Regions from separate parts of the Allosphingosinicella sp. genome, predicted to be linked through region 4. Evidence: predicted binding sites of a transcription regulator. Region 4 holds the regulator's gene; each other region holds the start of a gene.
The links. Region 4 encodes LexA, which represses DNA repair genes until DNA is damaged. Its sites were predicted from a motif close to GTTCCNCNCTTGTTCT; they were not measured.

Region 1: AC5JBD_RS14090 (ATP-dependent helicase) is a predicted target of LexA. The motif match lies at 2,186-2,201, and genes of this name have one in related genera.
Region 2: AC5JBD_RS05770 (ImuA family protein) is a predicted target of LexA. The motif match lies at 1,627-1,642, and genes of this name have one in related genera.
Region 3: recA (recombinase RecA) is a predicted target of LexA. The motif match lies at 1,346-1,361, and genes of this name have one in related genera.

The regions. Positions count from the first base shown of each region.
Region 1 covers NZ_JCACEU010000019.1:324,987-330,111, forward strand. Annotated here, with positions in the region: gene AC5JBD_RS14090 (ATP-dependent helicase) at 1-2,182, opposite strand, end outside; gene AC5JBD_RS14095 (GFA family protein) at 2,287-2,679, shown strand; gene AC5JBD_RS14100 (hypothetical protein) at 2,676-2,849, opposite strand; gene rsmD (16S rRNA (guanine(966)-N(2))-methyltransferase RsmD) at 2,967-3,509, opposite strand; gene AC5JBD_RS14110 (pseudouridine synthase) at 3,506-4,468, opposite strand; gene AC5JBD_RS14115 (response regulator) at 4,609-5,037, shown strand; gene AC5JBD_RS14120 (aromatic ring-hydroxylating oxygenase subunit alpha) at 5,057-5,125, opposite strand, start outside.
Region 2 covers NZ_JCACEU010000014.1:699,444-704,568, reverse strand. Annotated here, with positions in the region: gene AC5JBD_RS05775 (DUF6504 family protein) at 1-650, opposite strand, end outside; gene AC5JBD_RS05770 (ImuA family protein) at 826-1,605, opposite strand; gene AC5JBD_RS05765 (M16 family metallopeptidase) at 1,752-4,580, shown strand; gene AC5JBD_RS05760 (sensor histidine kinase) at 4,663-5,125, shown strand, end outside.
Region 3 covers NZ_JCACEU010000019.1:609,295-614,419, reverse strand. Annotated here, with positions in the region: gene AC5JBD_RS15540 (multidrug effflux MFS transporter) at 1-138, shown strand, start outside; gene recA (recombinase RecA) at 201-1,271, opposite strand; gene AC5JBD_RS15530 (alpha/beta hydrolase) at 1,394-2,209, opposite strand; gene AC5JBD_RS15525 (response regulator) at 2,341-2,703, opposite strand; gene AC5JBD_RS15520 (hybrid sensor histidine kinase/response regulator) at 2,745-5,125, opposite strand, start outside.
Region 4 covers NZ_JCACEU010000016.1:414,223-419,347, reverse strand. Annotated here, with positions in the region: gene AC5JBD_RS10390 (replicative DNA helicase) at 1-928, opposite strand, end outside; gene AC5JBD_RS10385 (UPF0262 family protein) at 1,045-1,509, shown strand; gene dcd (dCTP deaminase) at 1,559-2,113, shown strand; gene AC5JBD_RS10375 (anthranilate synthase component II) at 2,122-2,706, shown strand; gene mddA (methanethiol S-methyltransferase) at 2,787-3,521, shown strand; gene lexA (transcriptional repressor LexA) at 3,597-4,256, shown strand; gene AC5JBD_RS10360 (HAD family hydrolase) at 4,325-5,020, opposite strand.

The DNA of each region.
Region 1 (5,125 bases), on a different contig from region 4:
CGAACTTCGAGTGGAACACGCGCTGGCCCAATGAGATGTCGGCGCGACCCGGGTTGCCGAGGCTGACGGCGCTCGCCCGCGCCTCCAGGATGCGGGGCGGGGTGCGTTCGAAGCCGCCGGTGGCGGCGCGCTGCCAGCCCGGGCCGCGCGAGCCGCCGCGGCCGGCGGCGGCGACGCTGGCGAACGGGTCGGCGCGCTCGGACCAGTTGGCGCGCCACAGGCTCTCGCCGCCGGACATCGTGGTTTCCTGCTCGATATGGGCCTGCGGCAGCTCGCCGACGAAGCGGCTCGGGATCGACGAGGTCCACTGGCCGTAGATGCGGCGGTTGGCGGCGTGAATGATCACGCATTTGCGCCGCGCGCGAGTGATCGCGACATAGGCGAGCCGGCGCTCCTCTTCGAGCGAAGCGTTGCCGCCTTCGTCGAGCGAGCGCTGGGAGGGGAACACGCCTTCCTCCCAGCCGGCGAGGAAGACTGTGTCGAACTCGAGGCCCTTGGCGGCGTGGATGGTCATGATCGTGACCTTGGCCTCGTCCCGCGCGGCGTCATTCTCCATTACCAGGGAGACGTGCTCGAGGAAGGCGCCGAGCGTCTCGTACTCCTCCATCGCGCGGGTGAGCTCGGTGAGGTTTTCGAGGCGGCCCGCGCTCTCGGCCGAGCGGTCGGCCTGGAGCATGGCGGTGTAGCCGCTCTCGTCGAGCACGAGGCGGGCGAGCTCGGGGTGGGGCAGCTCGTCGAGCTTCAGGCGCCACCGGGCAAAATCGGCGACGAGGTTGCCGAGCGACTTGCGCGCGGCGCCGGCCAGCTCGTCGGTATCGAGGATCTGCGCGGCGGCTGAGAAGAGCGAGACGCCGGCGGCGCGGGCGAAGCTATGAACCTTGCCGACCGCCTTGTCGCCGAGGCCGCGCTTGGGCGTGTTGACGATCCGCTCGAAGGCGAGGTCGTCGGCCGGCTGGGCGATGACGCGCAGATAGGCGAGCGCATCCCTGATCTCCGCGCGCTCATAGAAGCGGAAGCCGCCGACGATGCGGTAGGGCAGGCCGATCGCGATGAAGCGGTCCTCCAGCTCGCGGGTCTGGAACTGGGCGCGGACGAGGATCGCCACCTCGTCGAGCGTTCCGCCGCGGCGTTGAAAGCTTTCGATCTCCTCGCCAATGCGGCGCGCTTCCTCGGGCCCGTCCCAGACGCCGATGACGCGGACCTTTTCGCCCTTGTCGTGCTCAGTCCACAGCGTCTTGCCGAGGCGGCCGCTATTCTGGGCAATCACGCCCGACGCGGCGGCGAGGATGTGCGGCGTCGAACGGTAATTCTGCTCCAGCCGGATGATCTTCGCGCCCGGGAAATCCTTCTCGAAGCGCAGGATGTTCGCCACCTCGGCGCCGCGCCAGGAATAGATGCTCTGGTCGTCGTCGCCGACGCAGCAGATGTTCTTGCGCTCCTGGGCGAGCAGGCGGAGCCAGAGATATTGCGACTGGTTGGTGTCCTGATATTCGTCGACGAGGATATATTTGAACCGCTGCTGATAGAATTCGAGGACGTCGCGATGCGTCTTCAGGACCGTCAGCATGTGCAGCAGCAGGTCGCCGAAGTCGGAGGCGTTGAGCGCCTTCAGCCGCTCCTGATATTGCGCATAAAGTTCGGCGCCTTTGCCGTTGGCATAAGCCTCGCTCTCGGCAGCATCGACCTGCCGCGGTTCCCAGCCGCGGTTCTTCCAACGGTCGATGAGGCCGGCAAGCTGACGGGCGGGCCAGCGTTTCTCGTCGAGATCGTTGGCGGTGATCAGCTGCTTCAGCAGCCGCAGCTGATCGTCCGTGTCGAGGATGGTGAAGTTGGACTGCAGCCCCACCAGCTCGGCATGCCGCCGCAGCATCTTGGCGCCGATCGCGTGGAAGGTGCCGAGCCACGGCATGCCTTCCACCGCGTCGCCGACAATGCGCCCGACCCGTTCGCGCATCTCTCGCGCCGCCTTGTTGGTGAAGGTGACGGCGAGAATCTCGCTCGGCCAGGCGCTGCGCGTGGCGATGAGGTGCGCCAGCCGCGCCGTCAGCGCCGCCGTCTTGCCGGTGCCCGCGCCGGCGAGCACCAGCACCGGACCCTCGATGGTGAGCACGGCCTCGCGCTGCGGCGGATTGAGCCCGCGCAGATAATGCGGCTCGCTGGTCTGGGTTTCCGGAAGACTCACGTCCGAACAGGTAGGGAACGGCAGGGGCTGCGGCAAGCTCGGGTTCGAGCTTGCAGCCTTTGCCCAAATCGTGGCAAGAACATAGAACAAAAGGAGATCGCGAGATGCCGAAGGGTCAGTGCCATTGCGGCGCCGTTCGCTACGAGATGCCGGCCGAGGCCATTCACCAGGCGCTCTGCCATTGCAGCGACTGCCGCCGCCATGCGGGGGCGCCCGCCGTCGCCTGGGGGCTGGTGCCGGAGGACCAGCTCAAGGTGGAGGGCGAGACGACGGTCTATGCTTCCTCCGAGCATGGCCGGCGCCATTTCTGCGGCAGCTGCGGCACGGCGCTCTTCTACACGAACGAGCAGGTGTTTCCCGGCGCGATCGACGTCCAGATCTGCACGTTGGACGATCCCGACGCGGTCCCGCCCGCGGCGCAGATCCAGGTGGCGGATCGGATCGGCTGGATGGAGCGCCTCCAGGAGCTGCCCGCCTTCGCGCGCTATCCGGGTTAGGCGAGGCCCTTGCTGCGGGGCATGTCGCGCAGCAGCTCCATCGCCTTGCCGCGCCAGATCCCGCGCAGATAGCCGGGATAATGGTCGAGATGCTCCCAGATCACGCCGGCACTGGCGGCAAGCGCCCGGGCCATCTGCTCGATCCTGATCCTGTCCTCGAGGCTCCCCATAAGCCTGTTCTCCGGGAGGCTGTGCAAAGGCACTTCGTCCCACCTGCACGATGAATCATCCCTCGAAGAGCCGCGAGCGCGACGTGACCAAGGGCGTCGGGCTTTCGACGAAGCCGGTCAGTCGCTCCGTCGCAGCAAGGTGATGTGCGCCTTGCCGAAGCGGCGTTCGGCTTCCAGCGCAAAGCCGGGCGGGGGCGGCAGGCGGGCCTCCGTCTCGATGCTGACCATCGCGCCTGGGCGAAGCCATGCCGGATCGGTAAGGCGCTTGAGGGCGGCTTCGGCAAGTCCGCGCGCATAAGGCGGATCCATCAGCACGAGGTCGCAGGGGCGTGTCGGCGCCGACACATGCTCCACCGGCTGCGCGCGCAGGGTCGCCCGTTCCCCGGCGCCGAAGCGATCCACATTCTGCTGAAGGATGGCGAGGGCGCCGCGGTCGCTCTCTACGAACGTGCAGTGGCCGGCTCCGCGGGACAGCGCTTCGAGGCCCAGAGCGCCGGTGCCGGCGAACAGGTCCGCCACGTGCAGCCCCTCGAAGCTGCCGAGCCGGCTCTGGAGCATGGAGAACAGGCCTTCGCGGGTGCGGTCGGCAGTGGGCCGTGTCCCACGACCATCAGGCGCCGCCAGAGGGCGGCCGCGCCATTCGCCGGCGATGATCCTCACTTCTTTGGTCCGCCTCGCGACGGGGAGGGACGGCCCGGCCGCCGCGCCCCCGGCACGGCTGACGGCGGGCGGGGGCCATCCTCACCCGGTCGTCGGGTGGAGCGCGAAGGGGGCCCTCCACGTGGAGGACGGGTGGCGGGGCTGCGGCCGGGCTCGGGGCGGGTCTGAGATCTCCCGCGCCCTTGCTCGCCTTGGCCGGCCTGCCGCTGCCCGGACGGGCTCTTGAGCTCCTTCCGAAACGCCACCAGATCATGCTGCCTCACCTCGTCCACCGCTCCAGCGGGCAGATCGCCCAGCACGAACGGCCCGTAGGCGGTGCGGATCAGCCGCGATACCTGCAGCCCGAGATGCTCCAGCACCCGCCGCACCTCGCGATTCTTGCCCTCGGTGAGCTTCATCTCGACCCAGCCGTTGCGCCCGGTCCGCCGCTCCAGATTGGCGTCGATCGAGCCGTAGCGCACGCCCTCGATCTCGACACCCGTGATCAATTCCTCGAGCTGCTCCTGGCTGATCTCCCCGAACACCCGGGCGCGGTAGCTGCGCTCGACGCCGGTCGAAGGGAGCTCGAGCTGGCGCTTGAGCTCGCCGTCGGTGGTGAGCAGCAGCAGCCCTTCGGTGTTCATGTCGAGCCGTCCGACCGGCATCAGTCGCGGCAGCGCCGGCGGAAGCCGATCATAGATGGTCGGCCGGCCCTTCGGATCGCGGGCGGCGGTCAACAGGCCGGTCGGCTTGTGGAAGCGGAACAGGCGGGCAGGGGCGGGAGCCTTCACCGGCTTGCCATCGACCGTCACGCCGTGCAGCGAGGTGAGCAGGGTCGCCGACTTTTCGATGGCGACGCCGTCGATCGCGATCCGCCTCTCCTCGATCATGCGCTCGATCTCGCGGCGCGAGGCGACGCCGGCGCGGGCGAGCAGTTTGGCGATCCTCTGCGGCTCGGCGGACGGACGGGGCGGCGGCACTTGTCATTCTCCAATGCGGGCGGCGGCGCTTCCGCCGAGGGGATAAAATATTGCGCCCAAACGACGTTCCGCCGGGGACACCGATCGCTCCTCGTTCGTTACGCGTGCAAATCGATCGTTCGGGAGGCGATACGCCCTAGATGCTGTTCGGAAAGCGTGAAAGACATATTCGTCGGATCCTCGTCGTCGAGGACGAGCCGCTGGTCGCCTTCGACAACGAATATCAGCTGAGCGACGCCGGCTACGAGGTGGTCGGCACGGTCGACAACCTCGCCGACGCGGCGAAGCTGATCGACGGCGAGGAGATCGACCTCATCCTCAGCGACATCAAGCTGAGCGGCGACGGCGACGGCCTCGACGTCGCCCGCGCCGCGGCGGCCCGCAAGATCCCGGTGCTGTTCGTGACCGGCAACGCGCCTTCTGAGGCAGCCGGCCTCGGCATCGGCTGCCTCGCTAAGCCCTATAGCGAGAGGGTCCTGAAGGCGGCGCTGGAGTGCCTGGACAACAAGCTGCGCGGCAAGAAGATGAAGAAGGTCCCGGCCGGCCTCCGCTTGTACGAGGACGCGTGAAGCCCTTTCGGCCGATCATCTAGGCGCGGATCGCCGTCTCCACCTGATCGTGGAAATGCCGGATTCCGGTTTCGAGCGTCCCCAGCGT
Region 2 (5,125 bases), on a different contig from region 4:
GCCAGGCGCTCCTCACCGTCGAACAGATGGGCGGAAGCGCCGATGTCGAGTAGCAGCCCCTCGCCCGGGGCGACGGCAACCTGGGGCGTCCAGTGCCTGGCGGCATGGCGGGCGAGGCGATCGAGGTCGGCGGCGACGCCTTCAGGATCCGCCGGGCGGATGACAAGGCCCGGCACCAGCGCCCGCGCCTGAGTGAGCGGCATGCCTGCGGAAAGGCCGAGCGCCTCTGCGGTGGGGCAGACATGAGCCAGGACGACACGCTGGCCGACGCGCTCGGTGATGACCATGGGGGGCCCGCCGGTCTCGGCCGGATCGTCCTTCTCCGCCTCTGAGGCCGCAGAACCGACCGCGCGGGCCACGAAGCCGCCCAATGTGCGCCCCTGCTGCCAGAAGGCGCCCTCGAGATCATAGACCGGGCGACCGGGAGGCGCGGCCTCGTCGGACGGTGCCGGGCGAAAGGGATGCGGCAGGCTTTCGCTGCGGCGGCCGAGCTCGCGCACAGGCGGGCGCTGATGGAGCGGCAAGGTCTCGATCTGGGCGAGGATCGCCGCCTTCTGCGCGCGCTTGCGGGCAAGCCGCTGATCGAGCCACTCGTCGGTTCCCGCGTCCCGGGCCCAGTGCGCACCGGGCCGCCAGCCGCCAGCCTCCACGGAGGAATGATCGGCCGGTTGTCCAGCCTCAATCAGCTTTGCGGGCGTCTGACGCGCCTTTTCCTCCTGGCCAAGCCTCTCTCTTAGAGCGAGGAGCTTGGCCCGCTCCTTGGCATTTTCAGGCCATCGGGCATCCGGCCACCATGGCTCCTCCTGCGGCGCTGAAGCCGGGGGCCTAGGCTGCGCGTCTTGCCGCGGCCGCTCGGTCTGCCGTATTCGCTCGATCGCCAAATTCGGCAGGTAGAGCGAGGCAACCCGTCGCATCGCAGGACTCCATCATCCAGTCATGGGGCTCGCCGCCGCGCTGGCGGACGAGGGTGAGGCGCCAGCGGGGGCGGCCGATGCCTTCCACCGGCAGGGGCGATGACGGCGCAGAGGCGATCCGCCAGCGCGTCACCGCGGACGAAGGCAGCGCCAGCGGGTCCTCTCCACTCCGCTTCCAGCGCTTCAGCATCAAGGCGGTCGTGCCGCCCTCCTCCGCGGCCAGCTGCAAGCGGCGGGTGGAGGCCATCTGGACGCGGCCGACCTCTCCCACCACGGCGGCGAGGCCGCGGTGGCGAAGGCCCTCCTCCATCACCGCGAGTACATCCTCGTCGCGGCCGCATTCGGCATAGATGACCTGGCCCGGCCCAAGCCCCGCCTGGGCGATGCCAGGCGCGAACAGGTCGCGGCGGCTGAACGCCCAGAGCACGTCGCCCGTGGCCCCGGCACGCCGGGCCGCGATGCCGGCAATGAACAGGGTCGCGGCGGCATCGTCGCTGAGTTCAGGCGTGGCGCCGGTCACCTCGTGCAGCGCCGCGACGGCAAGCCCGCCGCCGGCCATCCGCGCATCGATGGACTCGATGCCGAAAGGCAGGCAGTCGCGTGCCCGCTCGCCGCCCGCCGATTCGATCGCCCGCACCTCGGCGCGCAAGGCGGCAAGGCGTTCGGATTGGGCAGGCGACAGGGCAGGCATAGCGACTCACAAGACTCGTCTGTTCCTATTATGTTCCTCTTACATTCATCCGGAGTCAACGTGCCTGTGGCGAGAAGAACAGCCTGCACCCGCACTTGCGGTCTTCCACGCTCGACAGCCGCGCCTAAATTGGTGAAGCCGATCCGATGAATTTCCTCCGCACCTGTTTCCTCACCTTGCTCCTGCTCGTCGGCGCTCCCGCCTCGGCCGAGGGAGACAGCAGCTGGTTCTACAAGGGCAGCGACGTTCCGCCCGATCCGGCCTGGACGTTCGGCACGCTGCCCAACGGCCTGCGCTATGCGGTGCGGCGCAATGCGCTGCCGGAAAAGCAGGTGTCCGTGCGGGTGCGGATCGCCGCCGGCTCGCTCCACGAGCAGGATCATGAGCGCGGCTGGGCGCACTTCATCGAGCATATGGCGTTCCGCGGCACCAAGGGCTTCGGCGACGGCGAGGGGCGGCGGATCTGGCAGAAGCTCGGCGCCAATTTCGGCAGCGACAGCAATGCGTCGACCAGCCCGACCCAGACCGTCTACCAACTCGACCTCCCCCGCGCCGACGAAGCGAGCCTCGACACCAGCCTCGGCGTGCTGTCCGAGATGGTCGACACCGCCTTGTTCGACCCGACGATTCTGGAGGCCGAGCGCAAGGTCATACTGGCGGAGAAGGGCCGCCGCTCCGAGCTCGCCACCCGCATGCTAGAGGCGAGCTGGCCGGTCTTCTACGCCGGCCTCAAGATTGCCGACCGCGACACGATCGGCACCACCGAGACGCTGCAGAAGGCGACGCCCGAAGGCATGCGCGCCTTCTACGAGCGCTGGTACCGGCCGGAGCGGGCGACCGTGATCATGGTCGGTGATGCCGATCCCGCGATTATGGAAAGGCTGATCGCCAAGCATTTCGGCGGCTGGCAGGGCACCGGCCCCGCGCCCGCCGAGCCCGATTACGGCCGCATCGCAGAGCCCGAAGCGCGCGCCGCCTCGCTCGCTTATCCTGGCGCGCCTTACGCAGGCTCGGTCATGTGGCTGCGGCCCTATGTCGAGACGCCGAACACCAAGGCCGTCGAGCGGATCGACCTCGCCCGTTCGCTCGCCGCCCGCATCCTCAACCGCCGGCTCGAAGCCAAGGCGCGAGGCGAGGCGGACTTCGTCAACGCTGCGGTAGTCGAGAACCAGACAGCGGGCATGGCCGATTACACCCAGATCTCCGTCACCGCGCGCGAAGGCAAGTGGCGCGAGGCGCTGGCCCAGAATTTCGCGATCATCGCCGATGCGCTGCGGGCACCCCCGAGCGAGGCGGAGATCGCGCGCGAGATGAAGAACCTGAAGGCCACGGCCGCTTCCGGGGTCGCCGGAGAGGCCACCGTCAAGTCGCAGCAGCGCGCCCAGCAGATGGTGAACGCGATCAGCCGCAACAGCATCGTCACCACGGCGGCGACCATCCAGGCGGTGATCGACGAACTCGAGCCCGAGATGACGCCGCAACTGGTGGGCGAGGCGATGAGGGGCCTGTTTGCGGGATCCGGCCCGCGCTTCGTGCTGCTCGCGCCGCAGCCGGTCGAGGGCGGCGACGCGGCGGTCGCGACTGCCTTGGCGATGGCCGAAAAGGCCGCGCCGGCCGCGCGCGAGGCGGAGCGGCTGGTCAGCATGGACAACCTGCCGCCGCTCGGGCCGCCCGGCCGCGAGGTGTCGCGCCAGCGGATCGAGGACCTCGACGTCACCATCGTCCGCTTCGCCAACGGCTCCAGCCTGATCTTCAAGCGCACCGAGTTCGAGCGCGGCTCGGTCGGCGTGCAGGTCCGCTTCGGCAACGGCCTGGTCGGCCTGCGTCCGGACCAGCCGTCGCTGGCATGGCTCGGCGGCCTCGTTGGCCCGTCCGGCCTCGCCGATCTCAACCTCGACGGCATGGAGCGGCTGATGACCGGGCGCCGGATGGGCCTGAGCTTCTCGGTCGGCGAGGACGCGTTCGAGCTGCAGGGCGTGACCAACGGCCAGGATCTCGACGACCAGCTGCGGCTGCTCGCGACCAAGCTCGCCTATCCGCGCTGGGACGCGCCGCTCTTCGCCCGCTTCAAGACCGGCGCGCTGGAGAGCTACGACCTGAGCTTCGCCTCCGCCACCTCACGCGCGGGGCGCGAGCTTGGCGGCTTCACGCGCGGCGGCGACGAGCGTTGGGCGCCGGTCGAGAAAGCGGAGATCGCCCAGGCCGAGCTCAAGGACCTGCAAAGCTATTTCACGCCCCTGCTCGCCACCGGGCCGATCGAGGTGGTGATCGTCGGCGACGTCGACCTCGAAACCGCAGCCGCCGCGGTCGCGAAGACAATCGGCGCGCTACCGGCGCGCGGAGCGGCGGAGATCCCGTCTAATGCGCGCGCGGTGCGGCCGCCGCAGCCGAGCCCGAAGCCCAAGACCTTCACCCACGAAGGCGATCCGGACCAGGCCTTCGCGGTGATCGGCTGGAACACGTTCGGCGGCATCGACCGGCGCAGGGAGCGGCGGGCGCTGAGCCTTGCCGCCAATATCCTCCAGGCGCGGCTGTTCGAGCGGGTGCGGGAGGCTGAAGGCGCGACCTATTCGCCGAGCGCGATCGCGACATCCTCGGAGGAGCTGCCGGACTGGGGCATCTTCTACGCCGCCGTGGAGGTGAAGCCCGAAAGCGCCGGCACCTTCTTCCGGATCGCGCGCGAGGTGGTCGCGGAGCTGGCGGCCAAGCCGGTGACCCCGGAAGAGTTCGAGCGCGCCAAGAACCCGGTGATCACCGGAATCGAGCGGCGGCTCAAGACCAACGCCTATTGGATGAGCGCGCTCGAGGATTTCGTCAGCCAGCCGGAAATGATCGAGGTCGCCCGCACTTTCGAGAGCGACTATGCGGCAATGACCGCCGAGGACCTGCGCGCGGCGGTAGCGGCTCATGTCGCCGATGGCGGCGACTGGTCGATGCTGGTTCTTCCCGCTAAACAGGCGGCCGGTGGCAAGTAGCAGCGCACAGATCACGGCGCCCACGCCGGCGCCCGCTCCGGCGACCGGGACGAAACCCGGCAAGGCCAAGAGCTGGGGCCCACTGAGGCTCCAGCAGCAGCCTTTCTTCGAGGACAAGAACCGCGCCTTCTGGATCCTCCAGTCCGCCGGCTGGGCAGGCTATTTCGTGCTCCGCACCCTGAGCGGCATCGCCAATGCGATGGGGTGGAGCTACGTCATCCACACCGCTTTGCTCACCGCCACCGGCTATTCGATCACCCTCCTCATCGCGGCCTCCTACCGGCGGTTGATCAAGCTCCGGCCGATCATAACCTGGGCGATCTCGATCGCCCTGGTGCTGCTCGCCTCGGCGGGCTTTTCGGCGATCGAGACGTGGAGCTACGCCACCTTCCTCAGCCCCGGATCGCGGCCGGGCGGGCTCCAGTTCTTCAGCTCGATTCTGCTCACCTTCTCGCTGCTCGCCGCTTGGTCGGCGCTCTATTACGGCATCAATTATTATCTGCTGCTGGAAGAGCAGACGGACCAATTGCTGCGGCTCGAGCACC
Region 3 (5,125 bases), on a different contig from region 4:
CTGCCCTTCCTGGTCGGCTTCACCATCTGCGGCGCGGCGGCGCTCGGCACGGCGATCTGGGCGAACCGGCAGCCCTGCCAGGACACGCATGACGAAGTCGAAGCCGAGGTCCAGGAGACTTACAGCCGGCCCGCCTGAGCAAGCGGACCGGCCGAAGTTGGCAAAGTTGAAACGAAACAGGGAAAGTTTCGCCCTCCCCGTCAGATGTCGTCGTCGGCAGACGGCCCCGTCATCAGCGCTTCGGCCACTTCCTCGGTCTTGCCGCGGATCGCCTTTTCGAGACGCGTCGCCAGCTCCGGATTCTCGCGCAGATAGGTTTTGGCGTTCTCGCGGCCCTGCCCGATGCGGATCGAATCGTAGCTGAACCAAGCGCCGGACTTCTCGACGATGCCGGCCTTAACGCCGAGATCGAGCACCTCGCCGATCTTGGAGATGCCCTCGCCATACATGATGTCGAACTCGACCTGCTTGAACGGCGGCGCGACCTTGTTCTTGACGACCTTCACCCGGGTGGTGTTGCCGACGATATCGTCGCGGTCCTTGATCTGGCCGGTGCGGCGGATGTCGAGGCGGACCGAGGCGTAGAATTTGAGCGCATTGCCGCCGGTCGTCGTCTCCGGATTGCCGTACATCACGCCGATCTTCATCCGGAGCTGGTTGATGAAGATGACGATGCACTTGGACTTGGCGATCGAGCCGGTCAGCTTCCTCAGCGACTGGCTCATGAGCCGGGCCTGGAGGCCGACATGGCTGTCGCCCATCTCGCCCTCGATCTCGGCGCGCGGCACCAGGGCGGCGACCGAATCGACGACGAGCACGTCGATCGCGTTCGACCGGACGAGGGTGTCGGTGATCTCCAGCGCCTGCTCGCCGGTGTCGGGCTGGGAGACGATCAGCTCGTCCACGTCGACGCCCAGCTTCCTGGCATAGACGGGGTCGAGCGCATGTTCGGCATCGACGAAGGCGGCGGTGCCGCCGTTGCGCTGCGCCTCGGCGATGACATGGAGCGCAAGCGTCGTCTTGCCGGAGCTTTCCGGCCCATAGACCTCGATCACGCGGCCGCGCGGCAGGCCGCCGATGCCGAGGGCGATGTCGAGCCCCAGCGAGCCGGTCGAGATCGCCTCGATCGCGATCGCCTCGCGCGAACCCAATTTCATCGCGCTCCCCTTGCCGAAGGCGCGGTCGATCTGCGCCAGCGCGGCGTCGAGAGCTTTTTGCTTGTCCATATCCTGGGAATTCCTGTCGGAAACGACTTTCAGAGATGCCACCATGGCCAAGCCCCTCGTTAGATTGGTCGCGCCGATCCTTCAACGCGTGAGTAAGCGTGTATCTGTTCTGTTCCCGTAGAACAAGACAGAAACAGAACAGCAGCGGAAGAAATCGCTTAGGCCGTCTAGCGGCCTTGCGCCGCGATCCGATCAAGTGCCTGGCGCATGGCGGCCTGGAGGGCCGGGTGCTGGTAAATGTCATTATGGCCGGCGCCCGGCACGGTCACGTCGAGGATGATGTTTCGTGCCGATTTCCTGAGCGCCGCGGTGCGTTCGGCCGGGATCAGCGTGTCGCGCTGGCCAGCGATCAGCGCAACGGGAACATCGGTCGCGGCGAGGTCCTCCGCCGGCTCCATCCGGTGGCGGAGCAGCAGGCGCACCGGCAGCCAGCGATAATGACCCGCGGCGAGTGCCGACAGCGAGTCGAAAGGCGTCACCAGGATCAGGCCGGCGAGGTCGCGCTGTCGCGCGAGATGCGCAGCGACGCCGCTGCCGATGCTGAAGCCCACCGCCACGATCGGGCGCGAGGGGAAGCGTTTGGCGACCACATCGTGGACGAACGGCGCGTCGGCGAGCAAGGCGGCGGCGCTCGCGGCCCCGGTGCTCGGCCGGTAGCCGCGATAGTGGAAGGCAACGATGTCCCGCTCCGGATACAGATCGTGCAGGTAAGCGGCGGCGGCTTCGGCATTCCACGCGTTGCCCCCGAAGGCGAGGATGAGCGGCCCCTGCCCGCCTTGTATGCGAGGCGGGAGGTGGACGCCGTGCAGCGTCTCGCCGTCGGGCGTGAGCGCGACGAGAGCCTCGGCACCTTGCGGGAGGCCGCCCGAGCCAACCACCATCCGCGTCGGGAACAGCAATGCAGTCTGGAAGAAGAAGAGACCAACGAGGATCGCGAAATAGCCGAGGGCGATCAGGAGCAGCAGGGTTTTGAGGATGGTCATCTTCCTCCCCAGCTTAGCTGGGGAGCGGGACCATGCGAAGCGTGGTGAGCTTCGGAGTCGGATGGCGCTCCGGCGACCCAAACGTCGCCTCTCCGTCCGTCCCCTTTCCCCCATGCCCGCATGGGGAAGAATCAGCTGTTGCCGTTGAGCGCCTGCTTGAGGACCGGCTCGATCGCATCGATCGTATAGGGTTTGGAGAGGACCGGGGCCGCCGCATGGCGCTCGGGCGGAGGCTCGATATGGCCGCCGGTCGCGAGGACGAAGGGCACGCCCTTCTCGCTCAGGCGATCGGCGACGGGCCAGACGGTCTGGCCGCCTTTGAGGTGCACATCGACGATGGCGACGTCGAATCCGCCCTCGTCGGCGCAAGCCAGCGCCTCGTCCACGGTTTCCGCAGTTCCGACGACCGTGTGACCCAGCGAGTCGAGGAAATCCTCGAGCATCATCGCGATCAAGGGTTCGTCTTCGACGATGAGAATAGAATGCCCGGCCACGGGCGAGGCGATTAAGCCGAAACGATTACAATCTAAAGGGCTTATTTGCCCTGCAGAGCGTCACGCGCGGCTTCGGCCAATTTCTGGACAGAGAAGGGCTTGGCGAGGAATGCGACACGGTCGATGTCGATCGATTTGCGGAGCTGTTCTTCGGCATAGCCGGAGATGAAGAGGATCGGCAGGTCCGGGTGAGTCTTGCGCGCCTCGCGGACGGTCGTGGGACCATCCATGGTCGGCATGACGACGTCCGAGATCATCAGATCGACCTTCTCCGCGCCCGCCAGAATTTCGAGCGCCGCCTCGCCATTCTCGGCCGACAGCACCGTATAGCCGTGGCGGGTGAGCGCGCGCTCGGCGACGGCGCGGACCATCGCCTCGTCCTCGACGAGCAGGATCGTGCCCGAGCCCCAGAGCTCGCCCACGCTCTCTTCCCTCGCCTTGCCCTGCGCGCTGGGCTTGCTCGCCTCGGCACGATGGACGGGGAGATAGATGGTGAAATGGGTCCCCTCGCCTTCCTCGGAATCGGCGAAGATGAAGCCGCCCGATTGCTTGACGATGCCATAGACGGTGGAGAGGCCGAGACCGGTGCCCTTGCCCACTTCCTTGGTCGTGAAGAAGGGCTCGAACACCTTGGCCAGGATGGCGGGCGGCATGCCGGTGCCGGTGTCGGAGACGCGGAGCGCGGTATAATCGCCGACCGGTAGGATGTCGCTGCCCATGCGGCGGGTCTCCTCGGTGCCGACCGCAAAGGTCTGGATGGTCAGGATGCCGCCTTCCTTCGTCTCCATGGCGTCGCGGGCATTCACGGCGAGATTGACGATCACCTGCTCCAATTGACCCGGATCGGCTCGAACGGCGCCGAGATTGCGGCCGTGCTTGACCTGAAGCGTCACCTTCTCGCCGAGCAGGCGCTTCAGCAGCGTCGAAACTTCCGAAATGACGTCCGGGAGCTGCAGAACCTGTGGGCGCAGCGTCTGCTGGCGGGAGAAGGCGAGTAGCTGGCGCGTCAGGCCGGCGGCGCGGTTCGAGTTCGAGCGGATCTGCTGGATGTCGTCATAATCGCTGTCGCCCGGCGTGTGGCGCATCAGCATGAGGTCGCAATAGCCCAGGATGGCGGTGAGGATGTTGTTGAAGTCGTGGGCGACACCGCCGGCGAGCTGGCCAACCGCCTGCATCTTGGTCGCCTGAGCGACCTGGCGCTTCAGGCGGTCGGCCTCGCTATTGTCCTTGAGCGCGAGAATGACGGCCGCGTCGCCGACGCCGCGGGCGCCGGCGATGGTGAGCGCGACCGGTTCGTCCGGATTGGCCTTCAGACGCACGGCCATGTCGCTGGCCGAGGCGGGGCCGCGGGCGAAGCGGCGGACCGAGTCGGAGACCGCCGCCTTGTCCTCGTCGACGACGAGATCGCCGGGGTAGACGGGCCGCGCCTCCTTCGGGAGGTTGGCGGCCTTGCGGAAGGCCTTGTTCAGATAGACGAAGCGGCCATCGACATTGGCGAGGGCGAGGCCGAGCGGCAGGAAATCGAGCAAGGCATTGAGGCTGGCGCTGTCCTCGCGGCCGAGGCGGCCGGAGCCGGTATCGTCGAGCAGCAGGAAGAGGGTCAGCGGATCGGGCTGGTCGGCGACCGGCACCTGGACGATGCGCAGCCCGGTGGCGCCGCGGCCTTCGGCGGCGAAGTGGAAGCCGCCATCCTCGGTCGCGGCGATAAGGTCGACGAGCGGCGTGCCGGCGACGGGAGTGCCGGCCTTGCCGGTGGCGCGGGCGACGAAAGCGGGATTGGCGGCGACGAGATTGCCTTCCGCGTCGGCCAGCGCCGCCATCAGGCCGGCCTCGCCGATCCGGTGACCGGCATCGCCATCGATCAGCCGTCTGGCCTCGCGGACCAGGTCGACATCGTCGGCACGCGCGAATTTCCACAGGATGTGGGAATCGCCAAAGCCGGCGCGGACCAGTTCGGCCCTGAGCGCAAGGCCGCTGAGGCTCAGCTTCTCGAGGTCGACATGGCCGTCGCGGCGGACGGCGGCGGCGGCGGCGCGGAGGCGCTCGCCTTCCTCCTCCGGCACGAGATCGGCCGGGGCGGCGCTGCCGAACCAGTCCGAATAGGCATGGTTGGCGCAGATCAGCCTGCCGTCGGCGTCCGTGATCGCGACGGCCGAGCCGGCGCTGTCGAGGGCCGCTCGGAGCAATGCCACATCCGGGCGAACCGCCTGCTCGACTACGGCCGGGCGACGCAGGCGCGAAGCAAGGATCAGGATCGAGCCGAGGCCGATCAGGCCGGCAAGGAAGGCGCCCGCGAAGAGCCGATCGTCGACCGCCCAGAGCAGGAGCCCCGCCGAGGCGGCTGCTGCGGCAAGGGCGGCGATGACCGCCCAGCCGGCGCCGGATCTTGATTCAGGGGAAGCGGCGGGGAGCGCGGAAGAAG
Region 4 (5,125 bases):
TCTCCAGCTCGGCGGCGGCGCGGGCGAGGTTGCGGAAATCCTGCTGGCTGATCTTTCCCATGCGCAGGTTTTCGGAGCTGATGCCCGACTGCTCCGACAGGATACGCGTTGCGAGCTGGTCGGCACTCATTTCCAGGCTGAAGAAGGCGACCGCGGCGCCCGCCGACTTCTCGGGGGCGATGCCATCCTCCATGTCCCGCACCAGCCGTTGCGCGGCGTTGAAAGCGATGTTGGTGGCGAGCGAGGTCTTGCCCATGCCGGGACGGCCGGCGAGGATCAGAAGGTCGGAATGGTGGAGGCCGCCGGTCTTGGCGTTGACGCTGTCGAGGCCGGTGGTGACGCCGCTGAGGCCACCGCCGGTGTTGAGCGCCTTCTCGGCGAGCTGCACGGCGAGCTTCGTCGCCTGCGCGAAGCTCTTCACCGAGCCCTCGCCGCCGCCCTCCTCCGCGACGCGATAGAGCGCGCTCTCGGCCGCCTCGATCTGGCCCTTTGGGTCGACATCCTCGCTGGTGTCGAGCGCATTCTCGACCATCTCGCGGCCGACACCGATCAGCGCGCGCAGCAATGCCAGCTCGTAGATCTGCTCGGCGAAATCGCGGGCGCCGATGATCGCGGCGCCGCTGCCGGTCAGCTGGGCGAGATAGGACGGGCCGCCCAGTTCCTTCATCTCCTCGTCCGCCTCGAACAGCGGGCGCAATGTGACCGGGGAAGCGATCATGTTACGGTCGACCAGCTTCAGGATATTCTCGTAGATGCGCGCGTGCAGCGGCTCGAAGAAATGCTCCGCGCGCAGCTTCATCTGGATGTCTTCGGCGAGCCGGTTGTCGATCATTAGCGCGCCGAGCAGCGCCGCCTCCGCCTCGATATTCTGAGGGAGAGCGGGCGGAGTCGGAGCGGGCGCTTCAGCGATTCTGATGATGTCGGCCATGAGCCTATCCTATGCCGCGCGGCAGCTAAGTCATAGCACCGCCAGCAAAGATTTCCGGAACCTTTGTGTGGATGCTTTGTGGATAAACGATGCTGCACTTGCTAACAGCGGCACGCATGGGCGAACCCCGCATCATCGACATCCAGCTCGACACGCGCACGATCATCTGGCGCAATCCGGACGTCGAGCAGGAGCGGCGGATCGCCATCTTCGACCTGCTGGAGAATAACCGCTTTGCGCCTGCCGGTTTCGAGGGGCCGTTCAAGATCCTGCTGCGGGTGGAGGACAACAGGCTCGCCATCGACCTCAAGGATGCGGACGGGCGGGAGCTCGACACAGTCCGCCTCGGCCTCGCCCGCTTCCGGCGCCTGATCCGCGACTATTTCGCGATCTGCGACAGCTACTTCAAAGCGGTGCGATCGGACTCGCCGCACGGGCTCGAGACCGTCGACATGGCTCGCCGGGGCGTCCACAACGAAGCAGCCGAGCTCCTCCAGGAGTGTCTGGAGGGTAAGATCGAGGTCGACTTCGACACCGCGCGCCGCCTCTTCACTTTGATCTGCGTGCTGCACATCAAGTGACGGCCAGCCCGCTTGCCACAAGCGCTCAAGCCGTGAAGAACGCCATCTCATGAGCATCATGTCGGACAAGTGGATTCGGGCCCAGGCGCGCGAGCACGGAATGATTGAGCCGTTCGAGGACGGGCAGAGACGCGAGGGGACCATCAGTTACGGACTGTCGAGCTACGGCTACGACGCCCGCGTCTCCGACGAGTTCAAATTGTTCACCAATGTCGACAACGCCATCGTCGACCCCAAGGATTTCAAGGCCAACAGCTTCGTCGACCGCCAGACCGACGTCTGCATCATCCCGCCGAACAGCTTCGCGCTGGCGCGGACGGTCGAGTATTTCCGAGTGCCGCGCGACGTGCTCGTCATCTGCCTCGGTAAATCGACCTATGCGCGGTGCGGGATCATCGTCAACGTGACGCCGCTGGAGCCGGGCTGGGAGGGGCATGTCACGCTCGAATTCTCCAACACGACGCCCCTACCCGCCAAGGTCTATGCGAATGAAGGCGCGTGCCAGTTCCTGTTCCTGCAGGGCAACGAGCCGTGCGAGACCAGCTATGCCGACCGCGCGGGCAAATATATGGGCCAGAGGGGCGTGACGCTGCCCAAGCTCTGAGCGCAGCGATGATCCTGGTCGTCGACAATTACGACAGCTTCACCTGGAACCTCGTCCATTATCTGCGCGAGCTCGGCGCCGAGGTGCGGGTGGTGAGGAACGACGAGATCGGAGCGGCCGAGGCGATCGCGAGCGGCGCGGCGGGGATCCTCATCTCGCCCGGGCCGGGCACGCCCGACGAAGCGGGTGTTTCGCTGGAACTTGTCGCAGCCTGTGCGGACGCCAGGCGGCCGCTGCTGGGCGTGTGCCTCGGCCACCAGGCGATCGGGCAGCATTTCGGCGGGCGCGTGGTGCGCGCGCCGCTGATGCACGGCAAGACCTGCGATGTGGAGCATGACGGGAGCGGCGTCTTTGCCGGCCTCCCCTCCCCCTTCACCGCAACGCGCTATCACTCGCTCGCGGTGGCGGCGGAGGGCTTGCCCGAGTGCCTGAGCGTCAACGCGACAGCGGCGGACGCGACGGTGCAGGGCTTTCGCCATTGCGAGCTGCCGATCCACGGCGTTCAGTTCCACCCGGAGAGCGTCGCGAGCGAGTGGGGGCACAAGTTGCTCGCCAACTTCCTGGCGATGACGAAACTGAAGAGCTCCTCTTAAGTCGGCTTCCCGACACGGCTTTAGGTCGGATGCGCCGGCTGTGGTAGAAGAGTCGAGACGCATACGGGTGGGAGGGCAAGATGGCTCGGCCGGTCTTTCTCCTTTACGGGGTGATTGCGTATCTGATCTTCTTCGCGACGTTCCTGTACCTGATCGCCTTTGTCGGCGACATTCCGGGAGCGCCGCGAACCGTCGATCGGGGGCCGGAGGCGAGCCTCGGCGCCGCACTCGCCATCGACGTCGCGCTGATCGCTTTGTTCGGGCTTCAGCACAGCGTCATGGCCCGCCAGGGCTTCAAGGCGGTATGGAAGCGGATCGTGCCGGCGCCAGTCGAGCGCAGCACCTACGTCATCTTCGCCAGCCTCGCGCTGATCCTGATGTTCCTGTTCTGGCGGCCGATCGCTACGCCGGTCTGGGAAGTGGAAAGCGCCGGCGCGGTGGTGCTGTGGGCGCTGTTCGCATCGGGATGGCTGATCGTGCTTCTGAGCACGTTCCTGATCAACCATTTCGAATTGTTCGGGCTGCGGCAGGTCTGGTCGAACATGCGCGGTGCGGAGATCCCGGGTCCTATCTTCCGGCAGCCCTTCTTCTACAAGCTCGTCCGCCACCCCCTCTATACCGGCTTCTTCATCGCCTTCTGGGCGACGCCGCGGATGACAGCGGGGCATCTGCTGCTCGCGGTGGGCATGTCCGTCTACATGCTGATCGCGATCCGCTACGAGGAACGCGACCTCGTCGGCCTCTTCGGCCGGGATTATGAGGAATATCGCGGTCGCGTGGGGATGCTGACGCCGCGCATGAGGCGGCGCGCCTGAAGGCGCAGCTTGCCGCTTGACAAGCAGCCGTAACGTTCCTTACACGTTCCGCAAACGTTCTAAGCGGAGCCGGACATGCTGACGCGCAAGCAACATGAGCTTCTTTCCTTCATCCACGGGCGGCTCGGCGAGACGGGCGTGTCGCCGTCGTTCGAGGAGATGAAGGAGGCGCTGGACCTCAAGTCCAAGTCCGGTGTGCACCGGCTGATCTCCGCGCTGGAGGAGCGCGGCTTCATCCGCAGGCTGCCCAACCGCGCGCGCGCGCTCGAGGTGCTGAAGATGCCGGAGCGGGCCGGCGCAAGCAACGTCGTGCCGCTGCGGGCTCCCGCGCCCGCCACCCCGGCGCCGGCGAACGACATCATCGAGCTTCCCCTCCACGGCCGGATTGCGGCGGGCACGCCGATCGAGGCGCTGCAGGGGACGGAAAGCCTGCAGGTGCCGGCGGCCCTGCTCGGGCCGGGCGAGCATTATGCGCTGGAGGTGGCCGGCGATTCCATGGTCGAGGAAGGCATTCTCGACGGCGACTATGCGCTCATCCGCAAGACCGACACCGCCCGCGACGGCGAGATCGTGGTGGCGCTGATCGACAATGAGGAGGCGACGCTCAAGACCTTCCGCCGCGAGGGCCAGATGATCCGCCTCGACCCCGCCAACCGCCGCTACGACCCGCAGCGCTACCGGCCGGACCAGGTGCAGATCCAGGGGCGGCTGTCGGGACTGCTGCGGCGCTACTGAGATCGCGGCCGCGAGGCTGCCTTATTGACGTCACGCTCGCGGAAGAGGACCTCCCTCCCTTGCCCCCATCAGTCGATCCGGTCGATCCAGCTGGCGAGCTCGGCCAAGGTCGGTAGCTCAGCGAAGCGGGGATGGCCCTCGGGCGCGTCGGCGGCTTCGTGGGTCCAGACGAGTTCGAAGGGGATGAAGGCGGCCCAGGCGCCGGCCTCCAGCGCGGGGAGGATGTCGGAGCGCATCGAATTGCCGGCCATCACGGCCTCCTGCGGCGCTGCGCCGTAGCGGGCGAAGACGCGGCGGTAGGTTTCCGCGCTCTTCTCGCTGACGATTTCCACGCCGGTGAAATGGTGGCCGAGGCCGGAGGCGGCGAGCTTCGCCTCCTGGTGATGGAGGTCGCCCTTGGTGACGAGGATCAGCGGCGCGCGCTCGGCGAGTTCCGGCAAGGCGTCCTCGACTCCCGGCAGCATCTCGATCGGATGCGCCAGCATTTCGCGGCCGAGCGCGAGGATATCGCGGACGGTCGCGGCGGGGAGATTGTCGCCGGCCAGGTCCGAGGCGGCTTCGAGCATCGAAAGAATGAAGCCCTTGGCGCCATAGCCGTAGGAGACGAGGTTGCGATGCTCGGTCTCGTCGAGGCGGCGCTGGATCTCGTCGGCCGGCGCGAACGGTGCGAGCAGGCTTGCGAACGCGCCAAAGGTGCGGCGGAAGAAGGTCTCGTTGTGCCAGAGCGTGTCGTCGGCATCGAGGCAGATGAGGCGGATCGGCATGCCGGCGCCGCTAATCCTCCCCGCCTCCCGGCGCCAGCGACTTCTCGGCGTTTGCGCCTTCCGTGGGCCCGCCGCGCATCGTAAGCGGTCCGAAACTGCCTCCTG